3 regions of the Caproicibacterium argilliputei genome follow, and region 3 is predicted to be linked to each of the others. Evidence: predicted binding sites of a transcription regulator. Region 3 holds the regulator's gene; each other region holds the start of a gene.
What was found. The regulator HrcA, encoded in region 3, represses chaperone genes, less so after heat shock. The targets are predictions, from matches to a motif close to TGTTAGCACTCNNNNNNNNNGAGTGCTAACA.

Region 1: the regulator HrcA is predicted to act here: its motif matches at 1,228-1,258, upstream of htpG (molecular chaperone HtpG).
Region 2: the regulator HrcA is predicted to act here: its motif matches at 2,128-2,158, upstream of PXC00_RS02960 (Hsp20/alpha crystallin family protein).

Annotation. Positions count from the first base shown of each region.
Region 1 is NZ_CP135996.1:2,007,402-2,017,273, reverse strand. It holds gene PXC00_RS09790 (cation diffusion facilitator family transporter) at 1-1,154, shown strand, start outside; gene htpG (molecular chaperone HtpG) at 1,284-3,191, shown strand; gene PXC00_RS09780 (hypothetical protein) at 3,357-3,902, shown strand; gene PXC00_RS09775 (hypothetical protein) at 3,933-4,682, shown strand; gene PXC00_RS09770 (hypothetical protein) at 4,846-5,616, shown strand; gene PXC00_RS09765 (RidA family protein) at 5,703-6,077, shown strand; gene PXC00_RS09760 (DUF4982 domain-containing protein) at 6,147-9,563, opposite strand; gene PXC00_RS09755 (metal-dependent transcriptional regulator) at 9,796-9,872, opposite strand, start outside.
Region 2 is NZ_CP135996.1:630,289-640,160, forward strand. It holds gene PXC00_RS02945 (energy-coupling factor transporter transmembrane component T family protein) at 1-409, shown strand, start outside; gene PXC00_RS02950 (ECF transporter S component) at 423-986, shown strand; gene PXC00_RS02955 (nucleoside/nucleotide kinase family protein) at 1,025-2,071, shown strand; gene PXC00_RS02960 (Hsp20/alpha crystallin family protein) at 2,306-2,734, shown strand; gene PXC00_RS02965 (ABC transporter permease subunit) at 3,010-3,960, shown strand; gene PXC00_RS02970 (carbohydrate ABC transporter permease) at 3,984-4,904, shown strand; gene PXC00_RS02975 (type 2 periplasmic-binding domain-containing protein) at 5,006-6,799, shown strand; gene PXC00_RS02980 (SGNH/GDSL hydrolase family protein) at 6,876-7,532, shown strand; gene PXC00_RS02985 (alpha-L-fucosidase) at 7,538-9,034, shown strand; gene PXC00_RS02990 (YeiH family protein) at 9,105-9,872, opposite strand, start outside.
Region 3 is NZ_CP135996.1:2,778,072-2,787,943, forward strand. It holds gene lysS (lysine--tRNA ligase) at 1-493, opposite strand, end outside; gene greA (transcription elongation factor GreA) at 636-1,103, opposite strand; gene dnaJ (molecular chaperone DnaJ) at 1,279-2,421, opposite strand; gene dnaK (molecular chaperone DnaK) at 2,643-4,508, opposite strand; gene grpE (nucleotide exchange factor GrpE) at 4,604-5,212, opposite strand; gene hrcA (heat-inducible transcriptional repressor HrcA) at 5,282-6,307, opposite strand; gene hemW (radical SAM family heme chaperone HemW) at 6,445-7,587, opposite strand; gene lepA (translation elongation factor 4) at 7,737-9,545, shown strand; gene PXC00_RS13455 (hypothetical protein) at 9,595-9,870, opposite strand.

The DNA of each region.
Region 1 (9,872 bases), 770 kb from region 3:
ATACAGAAAATGAAAAAGTGCGTGCGGCTTACGGTCGCTTTTCCGGCGCCGTTGGGCTGCTGACCAATTTGGTGCTGGCAGCGATTAAGTTTGCTGCCGGCTCGCTTTCCGGCAGTTTGGCTATCACAGCGGATGCAGTGAATAATCTGTCTGATTCCGCTTCCAGCATTGTAACGCTGGTGGGCTTTAAGCTTTCAGAAAAGCCTGCGGATGAAGAGCATCCGTTTGGGCATGAACGGTTTGAATATCTGAGCGGGCTGGTGGTTTCCTTTGTCATTTTGGTGGTCGGGCTGCAGCTGGCGCAGGACGCGGTCAGCAAGATTCTGCAGCCGGTAGTTCCGGTATTCAGCGCACTTTCCGTGGGGATTTTGGCACTTTCGATTCTGGCAAAGCTTTGGCAATCCCTGTTTTACCGAAACATCGGCAGGCGGATTCAGTCCGGCACGCTGTTTGCTGCGGCAGCGGACAGTCGCAATGATGTGATCGCCACGGGTGTAATCCTGCTCGGTATCCTGATTACCAAGTTTACCGGTGTCAATCTGGATGGCTTTATGGGTTTGGCGGTTGCCATCCTTGTTTTGCTAACAGGGATTAAGCTGGTCAAAGAAACAAGTGATCCCCTGCTGGGGGAGGCTCCCAGCAAGGAACTGGTCGATAAAATCTACAATGCGGTGAAAGCCTATGACGGAATTTTAGGGGCGCATGACCTGACGGTGCATAACTACGGGCCGGATCGTTGGTTCGCTTCGGTTCACTGTGAAGTGGATGCCAGAAAGGATGTGCTGGTAAGCCACGACTTGATTGACAACATTGAGCGCACAGTCGGCCCTCAGCTTGGTATTCAGCTGGTGATTCATATGGACCCGGTCATTACCGATGACCCGCGCACCAACCACCTGAAGCTGCAGGTGCAGAAGATGGTGCAGGCGGTGGAGCCGAAGGCAACCATTCATGACTTTCGGGTGGTTTGGGGGCCGACACACAGCAACCTGATTTTTGACGTGTGTGCGCCGTTTTCCTGCAGCCTGTCCGATGAGGAGATCGCCGAGCGGATTCATCAGGGGGTGAAGGCGCTCAGTGAAAATTACTATCCGGTTGTGACAGTGGACCGCGACTTTGTACGGGAAGAAGCCGACACCGGCGAAAAGGAGTAACTGCCTGCCGGTGCGTTTCTGCTTCTATTCACAATTTGTTTATTGCATTTTCTGCACGAATGCGCTACAATAAATTTAGCACTTGAATTGAACGAGTGCTAAATTTCAAAATTAGAGGCGGTTGTTGCAATGAAACAGTTTCAGGCAGAGTCAAAACGTCTTTTGGACTTAATGATCAATTCCATCTACACGCATAAGGAAATTTTTATGCGTGAGCTGATCAGTAACGCGAGCGATGCAATCGATAAGCTGTATTATCGCTCCCTGCAGGAAAACGACACGGGGCTGTCCCGCGATGATTTCGCAATTCAAATTACATTGGACAAAGAAGCGCGCAAGATCATCATTGAAGATAACGGCTGCGGCATGACCAAGGACGAACTGGAAAAGAACCTCGGTACCATCGCGAAGTCCGGCTCTCTTAACTTCAAGCAGGAAAATGAGCAGAAAAAAGATATTGACATCATCGGGCAGTTCGGCGTCGGCTTTTATGCGGCGTTTATGGTGGCAAAGCACGTCAGTGTGGAAAGCAAAGCTTACGGCAGCGATGAAGCGTGGTGCTGGCAGAGCAGCGGCGCTGAGGGTTACACGGTGGAAGCCTGCGAAAAAGGCAGCCACGGCACCAAGATTACGCTGGACATCAAGGACAATACCGACGATGATAACTACGACTCCTATCTGGATCAGTATGCCATTCAGCGTCTGGTAAAAAAGTACAGCGACTACATTCGCTACCCCATTCGTATGGAAATGCAAAAGAGCCGCCAGAAGCCGAAACCGGAAAATGCGCCGGACGACTATAAGCCGGAGTATGAGGAGTACACAGAAACAGAAACGCTGAACTCCATGGTTCCCCTGTGGCGCAAGAATAAAAACGAAATCAAAGAGGACGAGTATAACGATTTCTACAAGAGCAAATTCGGCGACTATGAGAATCCGCTCAAGGTTATTCACAGTTCCACCGAGGGGGTTTCCACTTACAACGCGCTGCTGTTTATTCCTGCACACGCAAGTTACGATTATTATACAAAGGACTTTGAAAAAGGCTTGCAGCTTTACAGCAACGGCGTGCTGATTATGGAAAAGTGTGCCGATCTTTTGCCGGACTATTTCAGCTTTGTGCGCGGCTTAGTCGACAGCCAGGATTTAAGCCTCAATATTTCCCGCGAAATGCTGCAGCATGACCGCCAGCTGCATATCATTGCCGGCCGTCTGGAAAAGAAAATTAAGGCGGAGCTGGAGTCCATGCTCAAAAACGACCGCGAAAACTACGAAAAGTTCTTTAATGCGTTTGGCTTACAGCTGAAATACGGCATTTACAGCGAATTCGGCCAGCATAAAGATCTGCTGCAGGATTTGCTGCTGTTCCACTCCAGCAAGGAAAAGAAGCTGGTTACTCTCAAAGAGTACACGGACGGCATGAAGGAAGACCAGAAGTTTATCTATTACGCCGCAGGCGAGTCGGTTTCCAAAATTGATATGCTGCCGCAGACTGAGGCGCTCAAAGACAAAGGTTACGAAATCCTGTATCTGACGGATAATGTGGATGAATTTGCGCTGCGCGTGATGCGGGAGTACGACAGCAAAGAGTTCAAGTCCGTTTCTGACGACGACCTTGGTTTGGAAACCGAGGAGGAGAAGGAAGCCGCTAAAAAGAAAGTGGAAGAAAACAAGGATCTGCTGAACTTTATGAAGGATGCTCTGAATGGGCAGGTCAAGCAGGTGATTCTTTCCACCAAGCTGAAAAGCCACCCGGTCTGCCTTTCCACGGACGGCGCACTTTCCATTGAAATGGAAAAGGTGCTCAATGCCATGCCGAACGGCGGCGAGGAGCAGGTCAAAGCACAGCGCGTGCTTGAAATCAACGCAAACCATCCGATTTTTGAGAAGCTGACAGCATTGTACAAGCTGGATCAGGACAAACTCAAGCAGTACGCGAATCTGCTGTATACGCAGGCGCTGCTGATTGAGGGTGTTTCAATTGACGATCCGGTTGCATTCAGCAATCAGATGTGTGACTTGATGACAGACAAATAAAAAAGAAGTCCGGAAAAGGAGCAGATTCCTTTTCCGGACTTTTTAAACGAAAGAGGAAATTGTTGACAAACGCGAAAAAGAGACTATAATAAAATTAAAAATTCAAGTAGCAGCGACTATCACGCAAAATATTTTTATTTACCATATCCTACTGTAAATAAAGATATGAGCAATGCGAGCTCAGCGTATACTTATTTAAACAATTTAGGCTATGATGCTCTAGGCGAGATAGAAAAACCGGCCAGCTATATATATAATTCAATTAATATAATCCATGGTCATGGAATGGCCGGAGCTGTTCGCTGTGAATTAACAAATGGTGCATATACATGGCTGTATTCCTATCCACGTTCAGTTTTAGCTAGTCAAGATGCTTCATTTGGAAACTATAATTCTACTTCTTTATCACGCAGTAAGCTCCTGTTATATATTGCTTGTGAGAGTGCTGTATCTTTGAATGGATACAGCATGGCTTCGGCCGGATATGCTAAGGGAGCTAAGTGCAGTATAGGATTTAATAATTCTGTAGTTGGAGGAGATGATTGGATGCGTCTGTTTTTTCAAGGAATATCCCAAAATAAAACGATTCAACAAAGCCGTGATTATGCAGATGCAATGTATAAACAAGATTATCCAATATATGATGAAAGTGAGAGCCCTGCTGGGCATAGCTTAAAGTGGGGAAATGCGAACGTTAGATTGAGAGTATAGTAAGGAGGAATTTGAATAAAAAAATGGAAGATGGGCTGTCTGGCAGCCGCAGTTGCCGTTGCGGTTGGCTGTGGGGCGGCAGTCGCTGCGCAGACGCCGGCACAGGCGGTCAAGATTCAGATGAACGGCAAGCCGGTGGCGGTCGAGAATGTTTCAAAGGCGGGACTCACGCAGAGTGCGAATATCCGGCAGGCGGCTGCAGACAACGCCGGTAACCGTTATGCGGTGGACGCGCAGAATCGCTTGGTGCTGTATCAGAATGCCGACAACAGCAATGCACTGCCGTTTCGCCTGCAGTCGGTAAAGACAGACAAAGCAGTGGAAACCTCCGTGAAAGAACTGTTTTCCAGTACCAATATTCCGCATCTGCAGGACTTTCAGGTTGACAACAGCGCAAATTACGCCGAGCCAACGATGAAAGAACTGACGCGCAAAGTCGGAACAGGCGAGGAAGACAGCATCACCGTGAAGTTTGACACTTCCGGAAATGTGCAGTACGCTTCCATCACCTACTTTACGGAAAACGATGAGCGCATTGCAGACGCAAAGAAAGCGGAGCTTGACCAAAAGGCGCAGGCGTATATCGACAGTCAGCTGGCGCAGCAAAAGCAAGCCAAACCCAACGAGGAAGTCACCGCCACAGTTGCCGCAAAAAAGTACACCCTGCGCGGCAATACCATCACCGGCGGCTACTCGATTGTGTTTCAAAGCGCCGCCAAAGGACAGCCGGATGCAGCAGTGAAGTGGGGCGATGCGCAGTCCTTTACCGTTTCCAAATAAGTGTGTGGTTCACAAAATCTGTTGTTAAAAATGAAGGGCTCCTCTGTAAACGGTGACAGTTTCGCTTGCAGAGGAACCTTTTGTGTACAAGGAAATCCTTTACAGAAGCATAAAAATATGATACAACAGTAAGAGAGAAAACGGAATGGGGGAGGAAATGTCTATGAAGAGCGTGAAGCGCTTTCTGTGTGCGCTGCTGGGGCTGAGTATGGCAGTGGGCGTGCACGCGGTGCCGGCTGCCGCCGCACAGCCCCAGCTGTATGCGGACACCACCTACGATATGCAGCGCGCAGTGGGGGAAAAGTACTGCTTCTATGTGCGCACTTACAGTTCCAATCCGCTGACCTACACGGTGGGCAACGGCAAGGTACTGCAGACGAAAAAAGAATTCAGTTCCGTCACGAAAAAGAAAGATACGCTTGGCGGCGCAGAAACGCATGAGTTCTGGTTTTCCTTTACCTGTATCGGTGAGGGTGAAACCGGTGTGTACGTGACACAGAGCGGAAACACTACCTGCCTGTTCAAGGTCAAAGTCAGCAATCAGACCATCAGCATGAAGCAGGCAGTGGGCACCGGCGCAGCGAAATACCAAAAGCTGCGGATTCAGTATCAGAATCATTATAAGATGATAACTGACCACAGCGAGATTGCAGCATTGCTCAAGGCGATTGCACCGGTGCGGCTGGAAAAACTGCCGGACAGTACGCCGCATACCGGCGGCTGGACGTATGCGATTGATTTTTACCCTACGGACGGCAGCGGTGCGTATCATTATATTGATGGCGGCGGTTCGTTCAGCAAGCAGGACGGCTGTACCCTGAAAGCGCCAGTGGGGCGCTACCGAATTGCAGACAAAACCTCTTTTGCCGCATGGTATCGGGTCATGGATGATTTCTACAAAAACGCAGGCGGAACCGTCGTTGAAATCAAGTAAAGCGGTATAATTTACTTTTTCTCTGTCTTTTAGCAATGTAATGTGCTATACTGTGAAAAAGATGTTTCAATGATGGAGGGATACTCATGAATCAGGTGATTTCTGCAAAAAACGCGCCCGCGGCGTTGGGACCGTACTCACACGCGGTTCAGGCTGGCGGTACGCTGTACCTTTCCGGTCAGCTTGGTCTTGATCCGGTCAGCGGCGCCCTGCCGCAGGGGGTAGAGGCACAGGCCAGACAGTCGCTGGAAAACATCGGTGCGGTGCTTTCCGCTGCCGGCATGACCTATGCGGATGTCGTAAAGACCACCGTGTTTTTGGCGGATATGCAGGACTTCGCGGCAATCAATGCGATTTATGCGGAGTACTTCAAGGATGTTTGCCCGGCACGTTCCTGCGTGCAGGCGGCGGCACTGCCGAAAGGCGCTTTATTTGAGATGGAAGCTATCGCGGTGAAATAAACAGTCTGAAAAAAAGCTGTGACCGTCTGCTTTGCGGCAGATGTCACAGCTTTTAATTTTGCAGCAAAATCAGCGGTTGAATCGGAACCACCGGAAGTCAAATCGGCTGCCGGGCATGAAAATAAAGTTCACTTTTCCCTGCCCTTTGAAACCGTGGATGGGGAAGGTGCGCTCCTCATACTCGTCACTGTAGGAAAATTCGGCGATCTCTTTGACTTCGGTACCGTCTTCGCCGTAAAACCGCACGTGGATGATATTTTGCGCGATGGGCGAGTGACCGCAGATGGTGACAGAAGCGCACCCGTCCTCCCCAAAGTCCATGTGCTCAAACTCCAGCGTTACATTGTTGCCGATTTCTGTGACCGCGTCATCGCCCAGCTGAAACTGGTCACCGGTGATGCGGTTGTTTTCTAGGGCATCCACTTTGCCAAAGGCTTTTTCCAGCTTGGTAAAGTAGAAGCCCTGCAGGGACATTTTAATAGTGGGTTCCACAACAATGGAAATCGTCTGCACACCCTTGATGCGCCGCGACAGAGAGAAAACATTTTCCTGGTAGTGGTTGTACCAACTCTTTGCCTGATACTGTGCGCGCAGCAGACGCTCGCCGCCTGCGTCTGGGCTGCCCAGCCACACTTCCACAGGCAGGCTGTCTTCAAAGGAGAAGATGGGAATGTGGATTTCATCTGAGCCGTATTCGCCGAAGTCGATATTTTCAAAGACAACACTGGTGCGCTGGTTGGAAGTGATGTAAACGCCGCCTTGAAAGCTTAGCTTCGCCTCGCTGGAGCAGGCGGCATTGTTGATGCCGCTGACCAGTTTGTAAGCATCAAAGGTGGCTTGCCCCAAACCGGAAACGTCAAACTCCAATTCAGAAATGATTTCAGGATGGTCTTTGTCATTGCAGCAGGCAGCGCACAAACGAAACGCGCCGTCCCCGGCGGCGGTCAGCACAGCGGTGGTTCCCCTTGCTTCAATTTTGACGCTGTTGCTGTCCACACCGTCCAGTGTGCGGGCACGGAATGAAATTTCACGGTACGTGGCGTTTTCGGGCAAAATTTTTGCGGTGACAGTGGTCTGCGGATGCGCTGCGTCCAGATGGCTGACACCGAGGTTTAGGAGTTCAATCTTGCGCACCGGAATGTCTTCCTTTATCGGAGAAGGCGTGTTTTCCAGCAGACAGGAAATGCCGGACGGCACTGGCGCCGGAACCGCCGGCACGGTGAGCATGGCGGGCTCCAGTGAAGGGGAGGCGGCGGTGATGCGGATTTCGCCCGGCTCCATTTTCGCGGCAATGATTGCCAGAAGGCGGCCGCTAAACAGCCGGCGGCTGGTGCCCTTGTAGGACTCATAATCGGTGCTGTCGCCGTTGTCCAGACCAATCAGACGCCCCGCGCCGCTGACAGTCACATGGATGCGGCTGCGGCTGTTTGCAACGAACGTTCCGTTTTCGTCCAATGTGTTGATTTCCACAAACAACAGGTCGGTGCCGTCTGCCGCAAGCTGCGGTTTGTTTGCCTGCAGCGCCACGCGCACCGGATCGCCGAAGGAGGACTGCACATCCTCTGCAATGGGATTGCCGTCCTTATCGTAGGCGATGGCTTTCAGCGTGCCCTTGTGGTAAGGCAGGCGCCAGTTTCCTTCCAACTCCGTGCCGTGCGTGTGGTCAATGTTCTGCGCACCCTGTGACACACCGTTCCAGAATAGTTCTACCCTTGGCGCATTGGAGTAAATGCGCACATCAATCATCTGCCCCTCGTTAAAGTCCCAGTAGGGCAGCAGGTGCACCATCGGGTGTGTTTTGCAGTCAGTCCATTCCGCTTGGTAGTGATAGTAGGTGTCTTTGGGAAAACCGGCGGTGTCAATCTGCCCAAAGAACGAGTTTTTGCTGAAGTACGGCGTCGGTTCGCCGATGTAATCCCAGCCGGACCAGATATACTGCCCAAAGCAGAAGGCACAATCACGGTGTACGGCAATGGTGTGGTCGGTGTTCTTAGCGCCCCAGTTGGTGGTACAGTTTCCCAGCGTGGAGCACTGCATATCGTCATAGGTCAGCAGCCGCTTGCTCAGCGGAAAGTGGTAAATGCCGCGGCTCTGTACCGTGGAGGAAGTTTCACTGCCGAAAATGCACCAGTCCGGATGTTCCTGATGGTGCTTCTGATACAGGCTGTCCAGATAATTGTAGCCGGCAAGGTCAACAGCGTCGGCGCAGTTCTGCGCACCCTCCCACTCCATGAGGTTGGAGGCAATGGCGATGGCTGCATTTTTGCGGTAATCGAGTTTGCGTACCGCGTCACGGAGCATCACGGTGATTTCCAGCCCGCGCGGGTGGTGCGTGTCGCCGATTTCGTTGCCGATGTTCCAGATGAAAACGCAAGGATGGCTGCGGTCCTGCCGCACCCAACTGGTGATGTCTTTCTGCCACCACGCGGCGAAGTCGTTGCCGTAGTCATACTGCGTTTTACAGGATTCCCACATATCGAAGCTTTCGGAGTAAAGCAGCAGACCCATTTCGTCACACAAATCCAGCATATCTTCGGAGGGCATATTGTGCGCGCTGCGAATGGAATTGACGCCCATCTCCTTGAGGGTCTGCAACTGCCGGCGCAGGGCGGTTTTATTCATGGCGGCGCCCAACGCGCCGAGGGTCTGGTGCTCGCAGGAGCCGTTGATTTTCAGACTGCGGCCGTTCAGAAACAGCCCTTTGTCCGGGTCAAAGCGGGTGGTGCGGAAGCCGAAGTTCTGCTCTTCTGTGTCTGCCGGTGCGCCGTCCAGCAGCAGTTCGGTGCGCAGGCGGTACAGGTTTGGTGTCTCCACGTCCCAGAGCAGGGGCGAAGAAAATGCCATCTGCTGTTTGTCTGTGTTTAGTCCCGGTGCGGCGGAAAAAGCGGAGATCTGTGTGCAAACTTCCTTTCCCGACGGATCAAGCACCGTGTGGCGCACAGAAACTTTGGCAGCCGCGGGCAGGTGGCTGTACACTTCGCAGTCGGCAAACAGTGTCCAGTGTGTTTTATCCTGTGCGGCAGTGGAAAGGTACAAACCGCCGGTTGTAAAGTGCACAGCCGGCCGGCGCACCAGCCAGACATTCCGGTAAATGCCGGAGCCGGGGTACCAGCGGCTGTTGGGGCAGCGGTAGACATTGCGCACCCAGACGGTGTTTTCGCCTGCGTGGACTTTGCCGGTCAGGTCCACTTCAAATCGGGAGTAACCGCATTTCCACTGAAAAATCTTCTCGCCGTTGAGAAAGACGGTGGTGTCGCGGTAGACACCCTCAAAAAGCAGGGAAAGCCGGTCGGTTCCCAGTTCCTCCGTGCGAAAGGTCTTTTTGTAGCAGCTGACCGCCTCTTCGTACAGATTTTCACTGTTGTAAATCATCCAGTCGTGCGGTATATCAACGGGCTGCCAGTCTGTGACTTGAAAGAAAACTTCCATCGGTGTTTCCAGCGGTTCCTTGTGAAAGTACCAGTTGTCATTAAAAAGTTGTTTCATTTGGACTCTCCTTGCTGTTTCTGTAGAGCTGCTTTTGGTGGAGCAGCCCTACACCCAGAGCGATGCACAGGCAGAACCTGCAGGCTCCATTTTATGAAAAATACCGGAATTGATCCGCGTTATTATACCACGCTGCGGCGTGCAGCCGCAACGCGTGGAGCTGAGATTTCACGAAACGCATAAAGTTGTCCGTACAGATTTTTCGCGGCAAAAGGAAAAAGCGGCGCATTTTTCAATGCGTGCCGCTTTCTTCAGAAGTTTGTGAAAGATGCAGTTTGGCGTGTTCTTTGATTTTCTCGAAAGAAACTT
Region 2 (9,872 bases), 760 kb from region 3:
GGTACAGGTTACCGAGGCACTGGAAAGCTTTTTGAAACCGCTGAAACTGCTGCGTGTGCCAGTGGAGGAAATAGCCATGATTCTGGGCATTTCGTTTCGCTTTCTGCCGGATTTGCTTACGGAAACGGAAAAAATCCGCCGGGCACAGCTTGCGCGCGGCGCACGGTTTTCCGGGCGTGGTGTTTGGGGCAAAGCCACCGGCGTTTTGCCGCTGGTTGTGCCGGTGTTTCTGTCGGCATTTCGGCGGGCTGACGCACTTTCAACCGCCATGGAGGCGCGTGCTTACCGCGGCGCCGCCGGTCGGACACACCGTACCCTTTCCCAGCTGCGGGCGATGGACGGCGCGGCGCTGGGTTTCTGTTTGTCTGTCCTTGCAGTGCAGATTTTTGCAGGGTATTTTATCAAATAAAGAGAGGGTTTTTATGAAACAACTGTCATCGGTTAAAAAATCAATTTTGACGGCGCTTTGCATTGCGCTGTGCGTCGTTCTGCCACTGGCGTTTCACGCTGTGCCGGACGGCGGTACCATTTACAGCCCCATGCACCTGCCGGTGCTGCTGTGCGGGTTGGTCTGCGGCTGGCCGTTTGGCTTGTTGTGCGGGGTTGCGGGGCCGCTGCTCTCCAGCCTGCTGACGCAGATGCCGCCGGCAGCATATTTGCCGGCAATGCTGGTAGAGCTGGCCGCTTATGGCGTTTTATCCGGTTTGCTGATGCAGTGGGTGCACACCGGAAAACGGACAGCGGATTTATACATCAGCCTGCTGGGGGCGATGGTGGGCGGCCGCCTGCTTGCCGGTGCGGCGAAGGCACTGTTTTTCGCGGCGGGCAGCTACTCCCTGTCCGCGTGGGCAGCCGCCTACTTTGTGGTCAGTCTGCCGGGCATGATTCTGCAGCTGATTCTGCTGCCGGTGCTGTACACGGCACTGGAAAAGTCCGCATTGATTCCGCCGCGCTACGCAAAGCGGCAGAACATCGGTAAAGCCTGAGCAGTGCAAAGCGTGCGGCAGAATGGAGGAAAGCGAACATGGAGTTTGCACAGTGCCTGCTGCGGCAGGCGGAAAAGCATCCGTCCCTGCAGGCGCAGGATGTCTTAAAACTGTGTTACCAGGCGGCGTTCGGTGCAGCGCATCTGCGGCAGCAACTGCCGCAGGGCGAAAAGTGGTTTTACGAAGAATTTGCGGCGACGCCGGCGGATGCACAGGCGCTGTCGGAGCCGATTTCACCGGCACTGTGCCGTGTGAACCTTTCCGCCTGGAAGCGGTGCAAACTGCCGCCGGCGTGGCTGTTTCGCCTGTGCGGCTTGACAGAGGAGGCGGATGGGGGTGCGCGGGCACGGTTCTTACTGTACTGCGGGCAGGTGCGGGAACTTGCACAGGCGGGCAAATTGCCGGTGACCGAAGCGGCCTGGGAAGCACAGCTGCGGCAGTTTGACGGCACGGGGCGCGGGCCAGTTCACCACAGCGAACCGTATCGGCAGGCAGAAGCACCGGCTTACCGGCTGGCGCCCGCATGGGCGGTCCGGCTGTTTCCACTGCTGCAGCGGCTGGCGGCTTTGCCGGAAAAGCCGGTTTCGGTTTTGGCGATGGACGGCCGCACGGCCTCCGGAAAAAGCACGATGGCGGCGCAGCTTGCAGTGGTGCTGCAGGCCGGCGTGGCGCACATGGATGATTTCTTTTTGCCACAAAGCCTGCGTACAACTGCACGTTTGTCGGTACCCGGCGGGAATGTGCACTACGAACGTTTTATACAGGAAATCTTGCCGTACCTGCGCGATGCGAATGCGTTTTCTTACCGAAAGTTTGACTGCGGCAGCATGGACTTTGCCGGGCAGCGGGAGGTGCCGGTCGGCAGATGGCGTATTGTGGAGGGCTCGTACAGTATGCACCCCAAGTTTGGACGTTACTGGGACACCGCTGTCTTTTCCACCGTGAATCCACAGGAGCAATTGGAGCGCATTTGCAGGCGAAACGGCGCACAAGCCGCCGCGCTTTTTGAAACGCACTGGATTCCGCTGGAGGAAGCGTACTTTGCCGACTGCCGGACAGCAGAGCGCGCAGATTTGACTCTTTAAAACAGGTAAGCGGAAAAATGATAGAAAGGGCGGAGCAGGCAAAATTCTAACAGGTACATTAGCACTCATGCTAGAAGAGTGCTAATGTTTACGAAATGTTCATGTAATTTCTGCTGTTTGTTAACAGTCGGTGGGTATGATAAGAATTGTCAAAGGGAAAGATCCCAAAGACAACATCAAAAAAATTCTTACACCGCCCTAAACGGGCAGGCAGAAAAAATGGAGGTTTTCATCATGTTTGACTTGATTCCTTTTGAGCATCGCAACGCTGGCCTGTTTGACTTTTTCAACCATTTCGATGATGATTTCTTCAATTCCGTCGAAAATAACTTCTCCCCCTGCCGCACGGATATTCGCGACGAGGGCAGCAAGTATGTTTTGGAGGCGGAGCTGCCGGGTTTCCAAAAAGAAGAAATTGCCATCAATGTGGAAAATGATTGCCTGACGCTGGCTGCACAGCACAAGGACGAAAATGAGCAGAAAGACAAGGCGGGCAATTACATTCGCCGCGAGCGCCGCATGAGCGGTATGAGCCGGTCGTTTGATGTCTCCGGTATTGACACGGCGAAAATTAGTGCAAGCTTTGAAAATGGCATTTTGACTATGGATCTGCCGAAGAAAGAGGAAGCAAAGCAGCTGCCAAAGCAGATTCCGATTCAATAAAAAACCGACCGCTGCAAGCTAGCGGACTTTAAAGGCGGCGCCGCCGCGGGGACAGAAATCCCTGCGGCGGCGCCGTCCTTTTTTCTGCGGAGGAGGATTCCTGTCTAACTTGCACCTCTTCTACAGCAAAAATTCCACATTGCCATGCATTTTCACAGAAACATCAAAAACTGTACGGTATAAAGATGGAATCTTGGCAGTATGCGCGCAGAGAAAGCAATGCTATGATAAATATGTACAAAAGATTAAGGAAATGTGGTTCAGGAGGGGTCATAATGGTCAAAGGGGCTGTTCCCGTAAAGAGTGGAGCAACAAAGAAGAAAAAGAGCGGCCGCCAAAGTAAGAGAATGTTCTTCTATGTGCTGCCTTTTTTGGTTCTGGTATTTCTGTTTTCGTATTTTCCACTGTACGGCTGGGTTTATGCCTTTTATGACTACAAACCGCCGTTGCCGCTTTCAGAGTGCGACTTTGTGGGAACCAAGTGGTTCACCATGCTGTTTGCCAATTCCACGCAGGTCAAACAGCTGCTTCAGGTCATGGAAAACACCTTTGCCATGAGTCTGCTGGGAATTGCCACTTCCATTCTGCCGCTGCTGTTTGCGGTGTTTCTTAATGAGATTAAGAACAAGCCGTTTCGCAATGTGGTGCAGACGCTGACAACACTGCCAAACTTCATCAGCTGGGTGCTGGTGTTTTCCGTTGCATTCAGCCTGTTTTCAAACACCGGCATGGTCAACACTGTCCTGCAGAATATGGGGATTCTCCACGACCCGGTTAAGTTTTTGGACAGTGACGCGCACACCTGGCTGTGGATGCTGTTCTGGAACACATGGAAGAGCTTGGGCTGGAACGCCATTCTGTACTTAGCCTCTATCAGCAGCATTGACCTGTCGCTGTATGAAGCCGCGCGGGTGGACGGCGCAAACCGGGCGCAGCTGATGCGGCACATCACCATTCCGGCACTGATGCCAACTTTCTTTGTCCTGCTGATGCTCTCCGTTGCGAATTTCCTCAACAACGGCATGGATCAGTACTTCGTTTTCCAGAACGCATTCAATAAAACGCACATCCAGGTTTTGGATCTTTATGTTTACAACATCGGTATGACCGGCAACAGCCTGTCGCTGGCAACGGCAATCAGCATGATGAAGAGTGTTGTCAGTGTGGTGCTGCTGGTGCTTGTAAACTACACCTCGAAAAAGACACGCGGCGAGTCAATTATCTGACTCGGAAAAAGGAGGAAAAACCTGTGGTATCTATTAAAAAAAAGAAGCAGCCCCTAACGAAGGGCGCGGTGATTTTTAATCTGTGCAACTACCTGTTCTTTGCCGTCATGGCGCTGATCTGCGCATATCCGTTTTACTATTTGATTATCAACACCATCAGCGCGAACGGCTTGAGCGCAAACGGCGCAATCAACTTTCTGCCGCAGCAAATTCATTTTCAAAACTATGTGCAGGTGCTGCAGCTGGAGGGGCTGCCGTTGGCGGCAACCGTGACCATCGCCCGTACCGTTATCGGCACGGTCTGCACCGTGATGGCGTCCGCGTTTCTGGGTTTTATGTTCACCCAGCGGCGGATGTGGGGGCGCAAATTCTGGTACCGGTTTTTGGTTATCACCATGTACTTTAACGCCGGCCTGATTCCGATGTTTATCACCATGAAAAATCTGCACCTGACCAATACCTTTTGGGTTTACATTCTGCCGGCAATTGTGCAGCCATTTAACATCATCCTGGTGAAAACCTATGTGGAGTCCATTCCAAGCGCCCTGCAGGAGGCCGCCGAAATCGACGGCGCGGGCATTTTGACGGTATTCTGGAAAGTTATTCTGCCAACCTGTACGCCGATTTTGGCAACGGTGGCGATTTTTGCGGCAGTCGGTCAGTGGAACTCCTTTCAGGATACTTTGATTTATGTGACGGACACCAAGCTGTACTCGCTGCAGTACCTGCTGTACCAGTACATCAATCAGGCGAATTCACTGGCGATGCTGGTGAAAAACAACGGCACCGCCGGCATGGATATGGCGGCGCTCGCCACCCAGCAGACGCCGACTTCTATCCGTATGACAGTGTCGGTCATTGTGGTGCTGCCGATTCTGTTTATTTACCCGATGTTCCAGCGGTATTTTGTCAAAGGCATTATGATTGGTTCGGTCAAAGGGTAAGAGTCAGCGGGTGCGTGCCCGCAAAACAGTTGTCTGAAGCAGGCAAAAAGAAGCCTGTTTTATAATAGGTATCAATGCATACAAATGGGAGGATTGCAACAATGAGAGTGACAAAAAGAGTAGCCGCTGCACTGCTCTGTGCAGCAATGTTGGTCAGCAGCACAGCCTGCAGCGGGGGGAGCGGCTCGTCGTCCGTTTCTGCCGGCAGCGCTGCGGGGAGCACCGCCGCTTCCGATACCGGCACGGGCAGTTCCAAGTACAAAAAGTTTATTACCGTGGATGTCTTTGACAGCCAGGCAAACTATCAGGGCAAGCAGTCCGGCTGGTTTGCAAAAATTGTAAAGGATAAGTTTAACATGGAGCTGAACATCATCGCGCCGAACGTGGCAGGCGGCGGCGACACCCTGTTTCAGACACGCTCCGCCGCAGGCGACTTGGGCGACTTAATCCTGACCGGTGCCAACAACGGACGGCTTTCGACGATGGTTAAGGCGGGTCTTCTGGCAGACATGACCGACTTGATGAAGAATGAAAAGAACATTTCTAATTACAGCAGCGCCATCACAGAAACCAACAAGCTGGCGTCAAAAACAGGAATGTGGGCAATCCCCAGCCAGATTTCCAGCCAGACTGCAGACACCCCTAGTGAAGGCTTGGACCCGACCTTCGGCCCGTATGTCCGCTGGGATGCTTACAAAAAAGCCGGTTATCCGGAAATGAAGAGCATGGATGACCTGCTCACAGTCTGGAAAAAGATGCAGGATGCTGTGCCGAAGAGCGACTCCGGCAAAAAGACCTACGCTGTCTCCCTCTTTAAAGACTGGGACGACAACATGATGAACAATGCCAAGCAGCCTACCTGCCTGTATGGCTACGATGAGATGGGCTTTGTGCTTGCCAAAGCAGACGGCAGCGATTACCAGAGCATCGTCGACAGCAATTCGATTTACAACAAGGTGCTCAAGCTGTTCTTTAAGGCGAACCAGATGGGTTTGGTAGACCCAGAGTCCACTTCACAGAACTACGATACGCTTAACAGTAAGTACAAGGACGGTCAGGTTCTGTACTCGCCGTGGCCGTGGCTGGGGCAGGCCGCTTACAACACAACCGAACATAAGCAGGCTGGCAAAGGCTTCATGCTGGCACCGATTGACGACATGAAAATTTTCTCCTACGGCTGTGTGCCGAACGGCAATCCCTCCAACTGCATTTCCATCGGCAGCAAGGCGGAGGATCCGCAGCGTCTGGCAGACTTTATCGACTGGCTCTACTCGCCGGAAGGCATTGAGGATACCATGGGCGCCGGCCCGAAGGGCTTGACCTGGGAAATGAAGGACGGAAAGCCGGCTTTGACGGAGTTCGGCAAGAAAGCGCAGCTTGGCGGCGACGCAACACTTCCGGCGTCGTATGGCGGCGGCAGCTGGAAAGACGGCGTTTCGCAGCTGAACTTTAACACCGTTACGCCGGTCGACATCGACCCCGAAACCAAGTCTACCTATTCTTACACCATGTGGGACAGCGTGCTGAGCGAAAACACAACGGCACTGGACACCGATTGGCAGAAAAAGATGGGCACAAAAACAACGATTGACTATCTCAAAAAACATGATATGCTGATGGTAGCGCCCGGCAGCGGTTACGCTGCGCCGGAGGTCAGTTCCGACATCGCAACGCTGCGCAATCAGTGCAAGCAGGTTATTGTTGCAGATTCCTGGAAAATGATTTTCGCAAAGGATGAAAATGAATTTAACAGTCTTCTGAAGGATATGCAGACCACAGTGAAGGGCTTGGGTTACGACCAGGTTTTGGCGGTGGATATGAAGGATGCAAAGGATCAGCAGACTGCCCGCGAAACGATCATGAAGACAAACGGAAGCAGCGCCAGCAGCAAATAAGCGCTGAAAACAGGAGGGCACTGGCTCAAGTCAGCGCCCTCTTTTTCTGGGTGTAATGAATTAGGAGGACTTTAAAATGTTACTGGAAAAAGGAAGCAGGCTGGTCATGATTGGAGATTCCGTGACAGACTGCGGCAGAAATTATCAGGCGGCGCCGGCTGCGTGGGACTCCTACGGCGATGGCTACGTCCGTTTGGTCAATGCTGTGCTGACCGGCTTGGCGCCGGAGCAGAAAATCATGGTGGTTAATAAAGGCGTCAACGGCGATACCATCCGCCACCTGAAAGCACGCTGGAAGCAGGATGTGACCGCCCTGCATCCGGATTATCTTTCCGTGATGATTGGCATTAACGACGTCTGGCGCCAGTTTGACGGGGAGCTGCAGCAGCTGGAAACGGTCAGTCCGGCGGAGTACGAGCAGACATACTGCGAATTGCTGGAACAGACCAAGCCACAGGTAAAGAATATTTTCATTTTTAGTCCGTTTTTTATGGAGCTGAACCGCAGCGATCCCATGCGCCGGCGGGTGGATGAGTACGCCGCCATTGCGCGCAGGATTGCGGAAAAGTTTGGGCTGCCGTACATCGACGTGCAGAAACGAATCGACCGATATCTGCAGTCGCTTTCCTATTTTTACATCAGCGCGGACCGTGTGCACCCCAACCTGCAGGGTCACATGATTTTGGCGAAAGCATTTTTGGACACTGTCGAATTTGACTGGAAAGAAAGGTGAGTAAAATGGGAACAGAGAGCACAATTCCCTTTGACGAGCAGGCATATTTGGCTGAGATTGACCGGGTGGTCGGGCAGGGGCCGTTTCATGACAACTGGGATTCGCTGGCCGCGTTTGAGCCGCCGCGCTGGTTTCGTGAAGCAAAATTCGGCATTTTCCTGCACTGGGGCATTTACAGTGTGCCGGCATTCAATAATGAGTGGTACTCGCGCAATATGTACATCCAGGGGAAGCCGGAGTACGAGCACCACCGGGAAACCTACGGCGCGCAGGAACAGTTCGGCTACAAAGACTTTATTCCGCAGTTTCGTGCGGAAAAGTTTGACGCGGCGCAGTGGGCGGCGCTGTTTCGGCAGGCCGGCGCCAAGTATGTGTTTCCAGTGGCAGAGCATCATGATGGTTTTCAGATGTATCGCAGTGCACTTTCACACTGGAATGCGTGGGAAATGGGGCCGCACCGCGACATCCTCGGTGAGCTGAAGCTTGCGCTGGAGGCGCAGGGGCTGACGTTTTGCACGTCGTCGCACCGCGCGGAGCATTGGTTCTTTATGAGTCACGGCAAAGAATTTCCGAGTGACATTCATGAGCCGCTGCACCGCGGGGATTTTTACTGGCCCGCCATGCCGGAACCGAATCCTGAAGACCTGCAGAGCAAGCCATACCCTACGGAAGCGTACCTGACCGATTGGCTGCTGCGCACCTGTGAGCTGATTGACCGCTATCGCCCTGCCGTGCTGTACTTTGACTGGTGGATTCAGCATGAAGCCTTTAAGCCCTACCTGCGGCGGCTGGCGGCGTATTACTACAACCGTGGCGCACAGTGGGGCAAACCGACCGCCATTTGCTACAAACATGATTCCATGATGTTTGGCAGCGGTGTGGTGGAGGTGGAGCGCGGCAAATTTGCACAGGCGCAGCCGTTCTTCTGGCAGTCTGATACCGCCATTGCAAACAATTCCTGGTGCTATACGGATTCCCTGGATTATAAAACACCGCGTCAGATTCTGCTGGAGCTGGTGGATATCGTCAGCAAAAACGGCAACTTGCTGCTGAATGTCGGGCCGAAGTCCGACGGCACCATTCCGGACACCGACCAGAAAATCCTGCGGGAAGTCGGCGGTTGGCTGCAGGTGAACGGCGAGGCGATTTATGGCAGCCGCCCGTGGCGCAAGTGCGGCGAGGGGCCGACCAAAGAGGCGCAGGGGCAGTTTACAGACAGTCAGGAGCCTGCATACACGCCGGCGGATATCCGCTTCACGGTACACGGCGGCAGCCTGTACTGCACAGTTCTGCGCTGGCCGGAAGACGGCTGTGTGACCGTGCGCTCCCTGAGACTGCCTGAAAACCAAAATATTCCGGAGTTCCACGGTCTGATTCAGAAGCTGTCGGTGCTGGGCTGCACGGAAAAGCCAAAGTGGACGCGCGATACCGCGGGGCTGCACCTGCAGGCGCCATTTATGAAAAGCGCATACCCGGTGGTCATCAAAGTGGAAATGCAGTAAATGAAAAAACCTGCTGCGGGAAGTATGGATTCCCGCAGCAGGTTTTTTATGCTTTCATAGAGAAGCTGTTTTACCAAATACCCAGAAAACGCTGCATCAGCAGGCTGACGCAACTGATGGCAACCCAACAGCAGAAGCCGAGGAAAATCGGCTTGGCACCTGTTTTAATCAATTTCACAATGTGTGTGTTTAAACCGATGGCGGCCATTGCCATCACAATGAAAAATTTGCTCAGCCATGTCAGCGGGCCTGTCACCGCAGCCGGAAAGGAGAAAACCGTGGTTGCGACCGAAGCAAGAACAAAGAACAGGACAAACCAAGGGAAAATTTTTCGCAGCTGCACTTTGCTTGCGCCGGATGCTTCTTCACAACGGCGCGTACGAATCAGGGAAAGCACCAGCGTGATGGGAATAATGGCCAGTGTCCGTGTCATTTTAACGATTGCCGCGCTGTTCAGCGTGTTGCTGCCGTGGATTCCGTCCCAAGCGGTTGCCGCTGCCGTGACAGAAGAGGTGTCGTTGACGGCAGTACCGGCAAACAGACCGAATCCGGTATTAGAAAGGCCGAGCGCGCCGCCGAGTGCCGGAAAAATTATGGCGGCAATGACGTTAAAAAGAAAGATTACAGAAATTGACTGCGCAATTTCTTCATCGTTTGCATCAATGACCGGTGCGGTTGCCGCAATGGCAGAACCGCCGCAAATGGAGGAACCGACGCCAACGAGAACAGCGCTGTTTTCTGGAATTTTCAGAATTTTATAAAGCAGATACGATGTCAGCAGAGAGGTGGAGATGGTTGCCGCAATAATGGGGAGGGACTGCTTTCCCTCTGCCAGCAC
Region 3 (9,872 bases):
GCTGGCGGTAGCGCGTGTCTGTGTTGGTAAGTCCATGAAACTTTTCCGGCAGCGGCAGCAGGCTTTTACTCAGAAGCTGCGCGCCCGTTGCCTTCACGCTGATTTCCCCGCGCTTGGTGCGGAACACGTGCCCTTTTATGCCGATAATATCGCCGACATCCCAGTAAGCTTTAAATTCCTTGTAAACTTCCTCGCCCACCTCGTCAATCCGAAAGTAGACCTGAATCCGGCCGGTTTTGTCCGCCACATCCAGAAAGCTCGCCTTGCCCATCACGCGGCGGCTCATCATCCGCCCTGCAATGCAGACATCCTTGCCCTCCAGGGCTTCAAAGTTATCGCGGACACCCTGTGCAAAGCTGTCCTGCGGCCAAGTGGTTACCACAAACGGATCCTTGCCCGCTTCGCGCAGAGCTGCAAGCTTTTCCCGGCGGATTCGCTGCTGTTCGCCCAGGTCCTGTTCAGGCTGTGCCTGATTTTCCTTCTTTTCGTTCATAAAAAATGATTTCCTCCTAAAAAACGCAGACCGTCTATTCCTGAAAATACCCCGTACAAAAACAGCAAAACAGCCGCACCGGCACGGGCTTTCCGCACACCGCCCCGTCCGGCGCAGTCTGTCTTCAAAAAAGGGTTGCCGTTTATTTCACAATTTCAACAACTTCGTAAAGCTTCGTGCCCGCCGGAACCGTAATTTCAACCTGGTCGCCCGGTGCGTGCCCCAGCAAGGCCGCGCCGACCGCACTTTCGTCACTGATGCAGCCAACCATCGGGTCTGCCTCGCTGCTGCCCACAATTTTCAGCTGCAGTTCCTTACCGTCCGCTTTCACCCGCACGGTCGAGCCGATGTGGACGTGCGCGCTGCCCAGCTCATTTTCATCAATGATTTTTACGTCTTTGAGCATGGCCTCCACATCCGCAATGCGCGCTTCCAGAATTGCCTGCTCGTTTTTCGCTTCGTCATATTCACTGTTCTCGGAAAGGTCGCCATAGCCCAAAGCCACTTTGATTTTTTCCGCTACTTCTTTCCGTTTAACACCTTTTAATTCTTCCAGTTCTTTTTCGAGCTTTTCAAGGCCTTCTTTGGTTAAAACGGTTTGCTTCTGCATGGTTTTACCACCTTTTCAGGGAGTACAGCTCCCGCATTTAGATATACTTTATTATTATAATAAACTGCTCTGCCAATGTCAATATACCGCCACACCGCCTGCCGGCAGTTTTTTGGCAAAACAAAAGCCGCACCGGAATTTCCTCTGGTACGGCTTTACGCCGTTCGGGCTGTGCTCAGTCCCCGAACTTCTTTTTCAGCTTTTCAAAAAATCCTTTGCGTTTTTGGTAATTTTTCTCGCTGGTGCTGTCCTCAAATTTTTTGAGCAGCTCTTTTTGCTTCACTGTCAGATTTTTCGGCACTTCAAGCACCATGCGCACATACTGGTCGCCGCGGCCGCGGCCGGAAAGCTTGGTCACGCCCTTACCTTTCAGTTTGAAGATATCGCCGGGCTGCGTGCCCTCGCGTACTTCGTAGCTCACCTTGCCGTCCAGCGTCGGAACAATCACTTCGCCGCCCAGCGCCGCCTGCATAAAGGTAATCGGCATATCACACCAAATATCGTTTCCTTTACGCTCAAACAGCGGGTGCGGGCGTACATTCACCAACAGGTGCAGGTCACCGGCGGGGCCGCCGTTGGTTCCGGCATTGCCCTGTCCAGAAACATTCAGAATCTGCCTGTCATCAATACCGGCAGGCACATTGATTTCGATGGTGCGCTTTTTGCGCAGGTGACCGCTTCCTCGACAGGTGGGACACGGTGTTTCAATCACTTTGCCGGTGCCGCCGCAGCGGTCGCAGGGACGGGTAGTCTGCACCACACCCATAAAGGTATTCTGGGTCACCCGCACCTGGCCGGAGCCGCCGCAGGCCGGGCAGGTTTTCACACTGGTGCCCGCTTTGGCACCGGAACCGTGACAGTCCGGGCAAGCTTCCACTTTTTCATAGGCAACCGTTTTGCGGCAGCCTTTGGCGGCTTCCTCAAATTCAATGACCAGCGCCGCCTCCACATCTGAACCGCGGCGTGGCGCATTCGGGCTGGAATGCCGCCCGCCAAACGGATTTCCGCCGAAAAAGGAATCGAATATGTCGCCAAAATCCATGTCAACGCCAAAGGGGTTCCCACCGGCGGCGCCGCCGCCGAAGTTCGGGTCGACGCCCGCATGACCGAACTGGTCGTACCGGGTGCGTTTCTCTTTGTCAGACAGCACTTCGTACGCTTCGTTCAGCTCCTTAAACTTTTCCTCGGCGACTTTGTCACCGGGATGCAGATCGGGGTGATATTTTTTGGCAAGCTTTCGGTATGCCTTCTTGATTTCATCCTCCGAGGCATTCTTCGGCACGCCCATTACTTCATAGTAATCCCTTTTGTCCGCCATAAAATTCCTCCTCGCAGGACACGATTTCTATTTTCATTTGCATTGTATTTTCCACACACGGCAGCGCTGCCGGACATTTTTAAAGAATACTAGTGTTTTTCGGGAAAGTCAAGCGGAAGCCACGCGCAAGTCAGCACGAGGCCGCACCCGCTTTTCCTTTTTAATAGGACAACAGGGGCCTCAAAAGAAGCCCCTGCCGTACGTCCTGCATGAATCAGGTCTTATTTCTTATCGTCTTTTTTATCGTCCACATCTTTGTACTCGGCATCATAAACCGGGTTGCCGTTTGCATCCGTGGTTTGACCGCCTGTCGGCGCGCCGTTCGGTGCGGCTCCCGGCGCTGCCCCCTGCGGGGCGTTTGCCTTGTAAAGCTTCTCGCTGATAGAGAACATCGTCTTCTGCAGTTCGTCGCTCTTCGCCTTAATGTCCTCCAGATTTTCGCCCTTATTGGCTTCCTTCACTGCGTTAATCTTGGTTTCCAGTTCGCTCTTGTCGGCGGCGTCAATCTTGTCGCCGCTGTCGGAAATCAACTTCTCCGCTGTGTAAACCATCTGCTCCGCGCTGTTCTTCGCGTCCACTTCCTCGCGGCGCTGTTTATCCTCTGCGGCAAATTTTTCAGCTTCCTTCACAGCCTTGTCGATATCATCCTTGCTCATGTTGGAAGAAGAGGAAATCGTGATGTGCTGCTCCTTGCCGGTGCCCATATCCTTTGCGGAAACATTGACAATGCCGTTGGCGTCGATATCAAAGGAAACCTCAATCTGGGGGATTCCGCGCGGTGCCGGGGCAATGCCGTCCAGCTTAAAGATGCCGAGTTGCTTGTTGTCGCGGGCAAATTCGCGCTCGCCCTGCAGGACATTGATTTCCACCTGAGTCTGGCCGTCTGCCGCAGTGGAGAACACCTGGCTCTTCTTGGTCGGGATGGTCGTGTTGCGCTCGATAACCTTGGTCATAACGCCGCCCATGGTTTCAACGCCCAGCGAAAGCGGCGTCACGTCCAGCAGCAGCAGTCCTTCGACTTCGCCGCCCAGAACGCCTGCCTGCAGCGCCGCGCCGATGGCCACACATTCGTCCGGGTTGATACCCTTAAACGGATCTTTGCCGGTTGCCTTTTTTACTGCGTCCTGCACAGCCGGAATACGGGAAGAACCGCCGACCATCAGCACCTTGTTGATTTCATTGAAAGAAAGCCCTGCGTCCTTCATGGCCTGCTGTACCGGGCCCATGGTCTTTTCGACCAAATCTGCGGTCAGCTCGTCAAACTTCGCACGGGTCAGCGTCAGGTCCAAATGCTTCGGGCCGGTCGCGTCCGCAGTGATAAACGGCAAGTTAATCTGCGTGCTGGTCATGCCGGAAAGCTCGATTTTCGCCTTTTCCGCCGCTTCCTTCAGGCGCTGTACTGCCATCTTGTCGCCGGAAAGGTCAATGCCGTTTTCCTTTTTAAACTCGCTGACCATCCAGTCCATAACGCGCTTGTCAAAGTCGTCGCCGCCCAGGCGGTTGTTGCCTGCGGTTGCCAAAACTTCCTGCACGCCGTCGCCCATCTCAATGATGGAAACATCAAAGGTGCCGCCGCCAAGGTCATAAACCATAACCTTCTGCTCTTCGCCCTTGTCAATCCCGTAAGAAAGTGCCGCGGCGGTCGGCTCGTTGATAATCCGCTTAACATCAAGCCCCGCAATCTTGCCCGCGTCCTTAGTCGCCTGGCGCTGTGAGTCCGTAAAGTATGCCGGAACCGTAATGACTGCGCTGCTGACCGGCTCGCCCAGATATGCCTCTGCGTCCGCCTTCAGCTTCTGCAGAATCATAGCGCTGATTTCCTGCGGCGTGTACTGCTTGTCGTCAATCTTCACTTTGAAGTCGGAGCCCATCTCGCGCTTAATGGAAATCACGGTGCGTTCCGGGTTCGCGATAGCCTGGCGTTTTGCGGCCTGACCGACAATGCGCTCGCCGTCTTTCTTGAAAGCCACAACAGACGGTGTTGTGCGTGCGCCCTCTGCATTGGCGATTACGACCGGCTCGCCGCCCTCAATGACCGCCACGCAGGAGTTGGTTGTGCCAAGGTCAATCCCAATAGTTTTGCTCATAGTTCTTACCTCCGTTTTATTTTCAGATAAACTATTCAAAATTTATGTGGAAAACTGCCTTGCGGCAGGCTGTAGATGATTTTCAGGCAGCGCCGCTAATTGGCGACCTGCACCATGGCGTGGCGCACCACTTTGCTGCCCATCCGGTAGCCCTTCTGGTACACCTGCGCAATTACATTTTCACCAAGTTCCTCACTTTCTATGTGCGAAACGGCATTGTGCAGCTGCGCGTCAAACGGTTCACCTTCCTTGCCCATTGGCTCGACGCCGAGTTTTTCGAGGGCGTCGTCCATCTGCTTCTGCACCATTTCAATGCCCTTGCGCAGGTCTTCCACAGAGCAGTCCGGCTGGCTGAGCGCCCGCTCCAGATTGTCTGCCACCGGCAGGAACTCCTGCACCGCGTCTGCGGTTGCACCCGCATACAGTGCGCTTTTTTCGCGCTCCGTCCGCTTGCGGAAGTTGTCATACTCCGCCGCGGTGCGCAGCAGCAGGTCTTTCTGTTTGGCTGCCTCAGCTTTGGCGGTTTCCAAATCAGCCTTCAGGGCATCTTCCTGTGTCTTTTTCTTTGCCTTTTTTTCTTTTTTGTCCGCTTTGGACGGGTTCTGGGGCTCTTTCGTTTCCGGCACGGCCTGTTCCTGCTTTTCTTCTGCGGGCGTCTGCTGCGTGCTTTCTGTTTCTTTCTTTTCTTCGGTATTCAAATTCACGTTTACCCCTTTCCTAGTCATCTATCGTAAGCAAAATCGCTTATAAACCAAGTCATTTCGCGCCGCCCGCTACTGCAGGTCAATCAACTCTGTCAGCATGCGACCCACGCTGCGCGCCAGGTACTCCAGGCTGCCGGTGAGCTTCGGGTAATCCATCCGTATCGGCCCCAGCACGGCAATGGCACCGGCGTCCTGCCCGCGCACCGCGTAGTGCGCAACAAGCAGCCCCGCATCGCGCAGGGCGGGCACGCCGCTTTCCTGCCCAATGTAAACCCGTGTACCCGCGCGCTCCAGCAGGCGGTAAACCTCCTGCGGGCGGGAAAGGTACCGCATAATGCGGCGCAGGTTTTCGGCATTGAACTCCGGGAAAAAAAGCAGGTTGGTCTGCCCGTCCATGCGCACATCGCTGCCCATTGCCTCACGGGCGACATCCTGCAGTGCCATCAGCGCACTGCTCATCAGCAGCGCCGCTTCCCCCATGCCCGCGCCCATGGTCTGAATACAGGCAGGGGTGATGCTGCGCACCGGACGCCCTGCCAGACTTTCGTTAAACACGCGGAAAAACACTCGCAGGATTTCCGGCGTCAGCTCAAAGTCGCAGTGGAACACACGGCTGTGCATGGTGCCGGAGCTGGTCATCAGAATAACCATCGCGGTGCGCCGGCTGGTCTGCACAAACTGAATGCCCGCCACAGAGGCGCCGCTGCCACTCGGTGTGGTGGTCACCGCCGCCATGTGTGTCAGCCCCGCCAGTGTGCGCGCCACACCGTCCAGCAGCTTTTCGGGGTCATACGCACTGGGCAGCAGCAGCGCATCGATAAAGTGCCGTTCTTCCGGCGTAACCGGCGCCGGTATCATCAGCTCATCCAGATACAGCCGGTAGCCGCGTTCGCTGGGCACCCGCCCGGCAGAGGTGTGCGGCTGGTCCAGCAGCCCCATGGCAGCCAGGTCGCTCATTTCGTTTCGGACGGTGGCACTGGATACGGAGAAGTCCAGGCAGTCGCATAATGCCTTGCTGCCCACCGGCTCACCGGAAACGGTGTAAAGCTCAATAACAGCCTGCAGAATCTTCTGCTTGCGTGGCGTCAGCTCCAATATCCTCGCCTCCCTTTTGCGGTTAGCACTCTATCAAGTTGAGTGCTAACTACAGTTACTAATGTACCATTACTTTGCCCTGCTGTCAATAGGATAATTGTAAATACATTATGAATTTGCGCCTTCTCCGGCACGTTTCACGCCAGTTCCTGCCCGTTTCCATCGCTAAACAGCAGTTCCGCCAGCAGCGCGCTGCTGACCAAAAATCCCTGCGTTGTAAGCTGAATGCCTGCCGGCCCCGTCCGTGTCAGCCCTGCCGCTTCATACCGCCGGGCGGCGCGCCGAACTTCTTCAGGAATCCCGCTGCCAAAGCAAGCACGGCAGCCTGCTTCCGTCAGCCCTTCTGTCAGCCGCAGGCGCAGCATGGCATACTCCGTAAAGGAACCCGCGGGAATCTCCTCGTCCGTTTCCGGCAGCGGCTCCTCTCCGTTCAGAAACGCGCGCAGGGAGCGCGTCCGGTAAAAGCGCCGTCCCAAAAAATAGGAATGTGCAGCCGGACCGAATCCCAGGTACGGCTGCAGGTTCCAGTACTTCAGGTTGTGCCTGCTTTCGCACCCCGGAACTGCAAAATTGCTGATTTCATACTGCCGCAGACCACCGGCCTCCAGCTGTGCACAGGCAGATTCGTACAGCCGGGCGGACTCTTCCTCGTCGGGCAGGCACAAAGTCTGCCGCTGCTGCCAGAATGCCGTGCGCTCCTCCACCCGCAGCAAATATGCGGACAGATGGGTAACCCCCGCCTCCAGACAAAAGCGAATGCTGTTGCGCAGGCTCTGCCGGGTCTGCCCCGGCACCGCCAGCATTAAGTCCAGCGAAACCTTTGCAATGCCCGCATCGCGTGCGTCGGCAACCGCCTGCGCTGCCTGCTGCGCCGTATGCTGCCTGCCCAATGTGTGCAGCTCTCGCTCATCGGCACTCTGCAGCCCCAGGGAAATGCGGTTGACACCCGCCTGCCGAACCTGCCCGAACAGTTCCTTTAAGGATTTGTCCGGATTCGCTTCGAGCGTAATCTCCGCATTTTCCAAACCAAAAGCTTCCTTTGCCACCGTCAAAATCCGGCAAAGCCGCCGCGCACCCAGCAGGCTCGGCGTGCCGCCGCCGAAGTACAGGGTATCTGCCTGCAAAGCCGGATATTCCTTTTTGTATTTTTTTAGTTCTCTAACAATACATTCTGTATATTCATCCATGGTTTTCTCGCTGCCGCGCAGCGAGAAAAAGTCGCAGTACGGACATTTTCCGTCACAAAACGGCACATGGATATAGAGTCCCACCGGTTCCATCCTAATAAACACCTGCTTTCAAAAAAATTCGCGCCCACCCGCCGCGCCTGTGCGTTTTCTCTCTTTTGCATTTTCTTTCTTTATGGTATACTAAAGGCAATCGAAACGGTTCTTCTCTGGAAACCCGCACAAGAAAGGGGAAACAAAATTTGCAGATTCCACGTGAACGGATCCGGAACTTCAGCATCATCGCACATATTGACCACGGCAAGTCCACGCTGGCGGACCGCATTCTGGAGCAGACAAAGTCCGTGCCCCTGCGCGAGATGGAAAATCAGATTCTGGACGACATGGATTTGGAGCGTGAACGCGGCATTACCATTAAAGCACACGCGGTCACGCTCGTCTATACCGCAAAGGACGGCTTGGACTATGTTTTTAATTTAATTGACACGCCCGGTCACGTTGACTTTAATTACGAGGTCAGCCGCTCGCTGGCCGCCTGCGAAGGCGCTGTGCTGGTGGTGGACGCCAGTCAGGGCATCGAGGCACAGACGCTGGCAAACACCTATCTGGCGGCGGATGCCGGGCTGGAAGTTGTGCCGGTCATCAATAAAATTGACCTGCCCAGCGCCGACCCCGACCGCGTCAAAAAGGAAATTGAAGACGTCATCGGCATTCCCGCGCAGGATGCCCCTTGCATCAGCGCCAAAACCGGCTTAAACATTCCCGCTGTGATGGAACAGATTGTCCACCTGATTCCGCCACCGCAGGGCGACAGCACCGCACCGCTGCAAGCGCTGATCTTTGACTCCTATTACGATGCTTACAAGGGCGTCATCGCGCACGTGCGCATTGTGCAGGGCATGGTGCACACCGGCGACACCATCCACATGATGTCCACCGGTTGCAACTTCACCGTTGTGGAGTGCGGCTATATGCGCGCCACCTCGTTTGAGCCATCCGGAACGCTGGAGGCTGGCGAGGTCGGTTACATCACCGCCTCCATCAAAGCGGTTAAGGAAGCCCGCGTTGGCGACACCATCACGCTGGCAGACCGCCCTGCGGCCGAAGCGCTGCCCGGCTACCGCGCCGCACAGCCGATGGTTTTCTGCGGCATTTATCCTGCGGACGGCGCGAAATACCCCGACCTGCGCGATGCCCTCGAAAAGCTGCAGCTCAACGATGCCGCGCTTTCCTATGAACCGGAAACCAGCGCCGCGCTCGGCTTCGGCTTTCGATGCGGATTTCTGGGCCTTCTGCACATGGAAATCGTACAGGAACGGCTGGAACGGGAGTATAACCTGGACTTGGTCACCACCGCGCCGAGCGTGGTGTATGAGATTACCCTGACGGACGGCACCGAGCTGAAAATCGACAATCCCACCAACTATCCGGATCCCTCCACCATTGCAGAGGCGAAAGAGCCCATCGCCAACGCGCATATTTACACCCCCAGCGAGTACGTGGGCAACATCATGGAACTGTGCCAAGAGCGCCGCGGCGTTTTTGAAGATATGCAGTACATCGACACCGACCGTGTTGACATTCATTACCGTCTGCCGCTCAACGAAATCGTATACGACTTCTTTGACGCGCTGAAAAGCCGCACCCGCGGCTACGCCAGCTTTGACTATGAACTTGCAGGCTATGAAAAGAGCAATCTGGTAAAACTGGACATTATGATCAACAGCGAAGTCGTGGACGCCCTGAGCTTCATCATCCATGCGGACAAAGCTTACACCCGCGCACGGAAAATGGCAGAAAAACTGAAAGACAAAATTCCGCGCCAGCTGTTTGAGGTGCCGATTCAAGCGTGCATCGGCGGCCGCATTATCGCGCGCGAAACCGTTAAGGCGCTTCGCAAGGACGTACTTGCTAAATGCTATGGCGGCGACATCTCCCGCAAGAAAAAGCTGCTGGAAAAGCAGAAGGAAGGCAAAAAGCGTATGCGCCAGGTCGGTTCCGTCGAACTGCCGCAGGACGCCTTCATGGCGGTGCTCAAACTCGACGAGTAATTTTTGCCCTGCAAAAAGGCTGCTGCAGATGATTTTCTGCAGCAGCCTTTTATTCACCCTTATATTTGCTGTCGTTATAGTATTTATTGCCCAGCAGCCGCTTTTTCTTGTCCCGTCGCACTGAGCGGTACCGCTGGTGGCCGACCGTTTCTTTGCGGGCCTTGCCGCGGTTGCGGTACACCACCAAAAACACCACCACGCCCGCACTGACCGCAACCGTCCACAGCGCAATGCCAACCCCGTTGATGGTTGTGTTCCGTCCGGTCAAATCCACCGGATTGGCAAACAGGTTTTCTTCAGATACACTGCCAACACTCGGCAGCACGA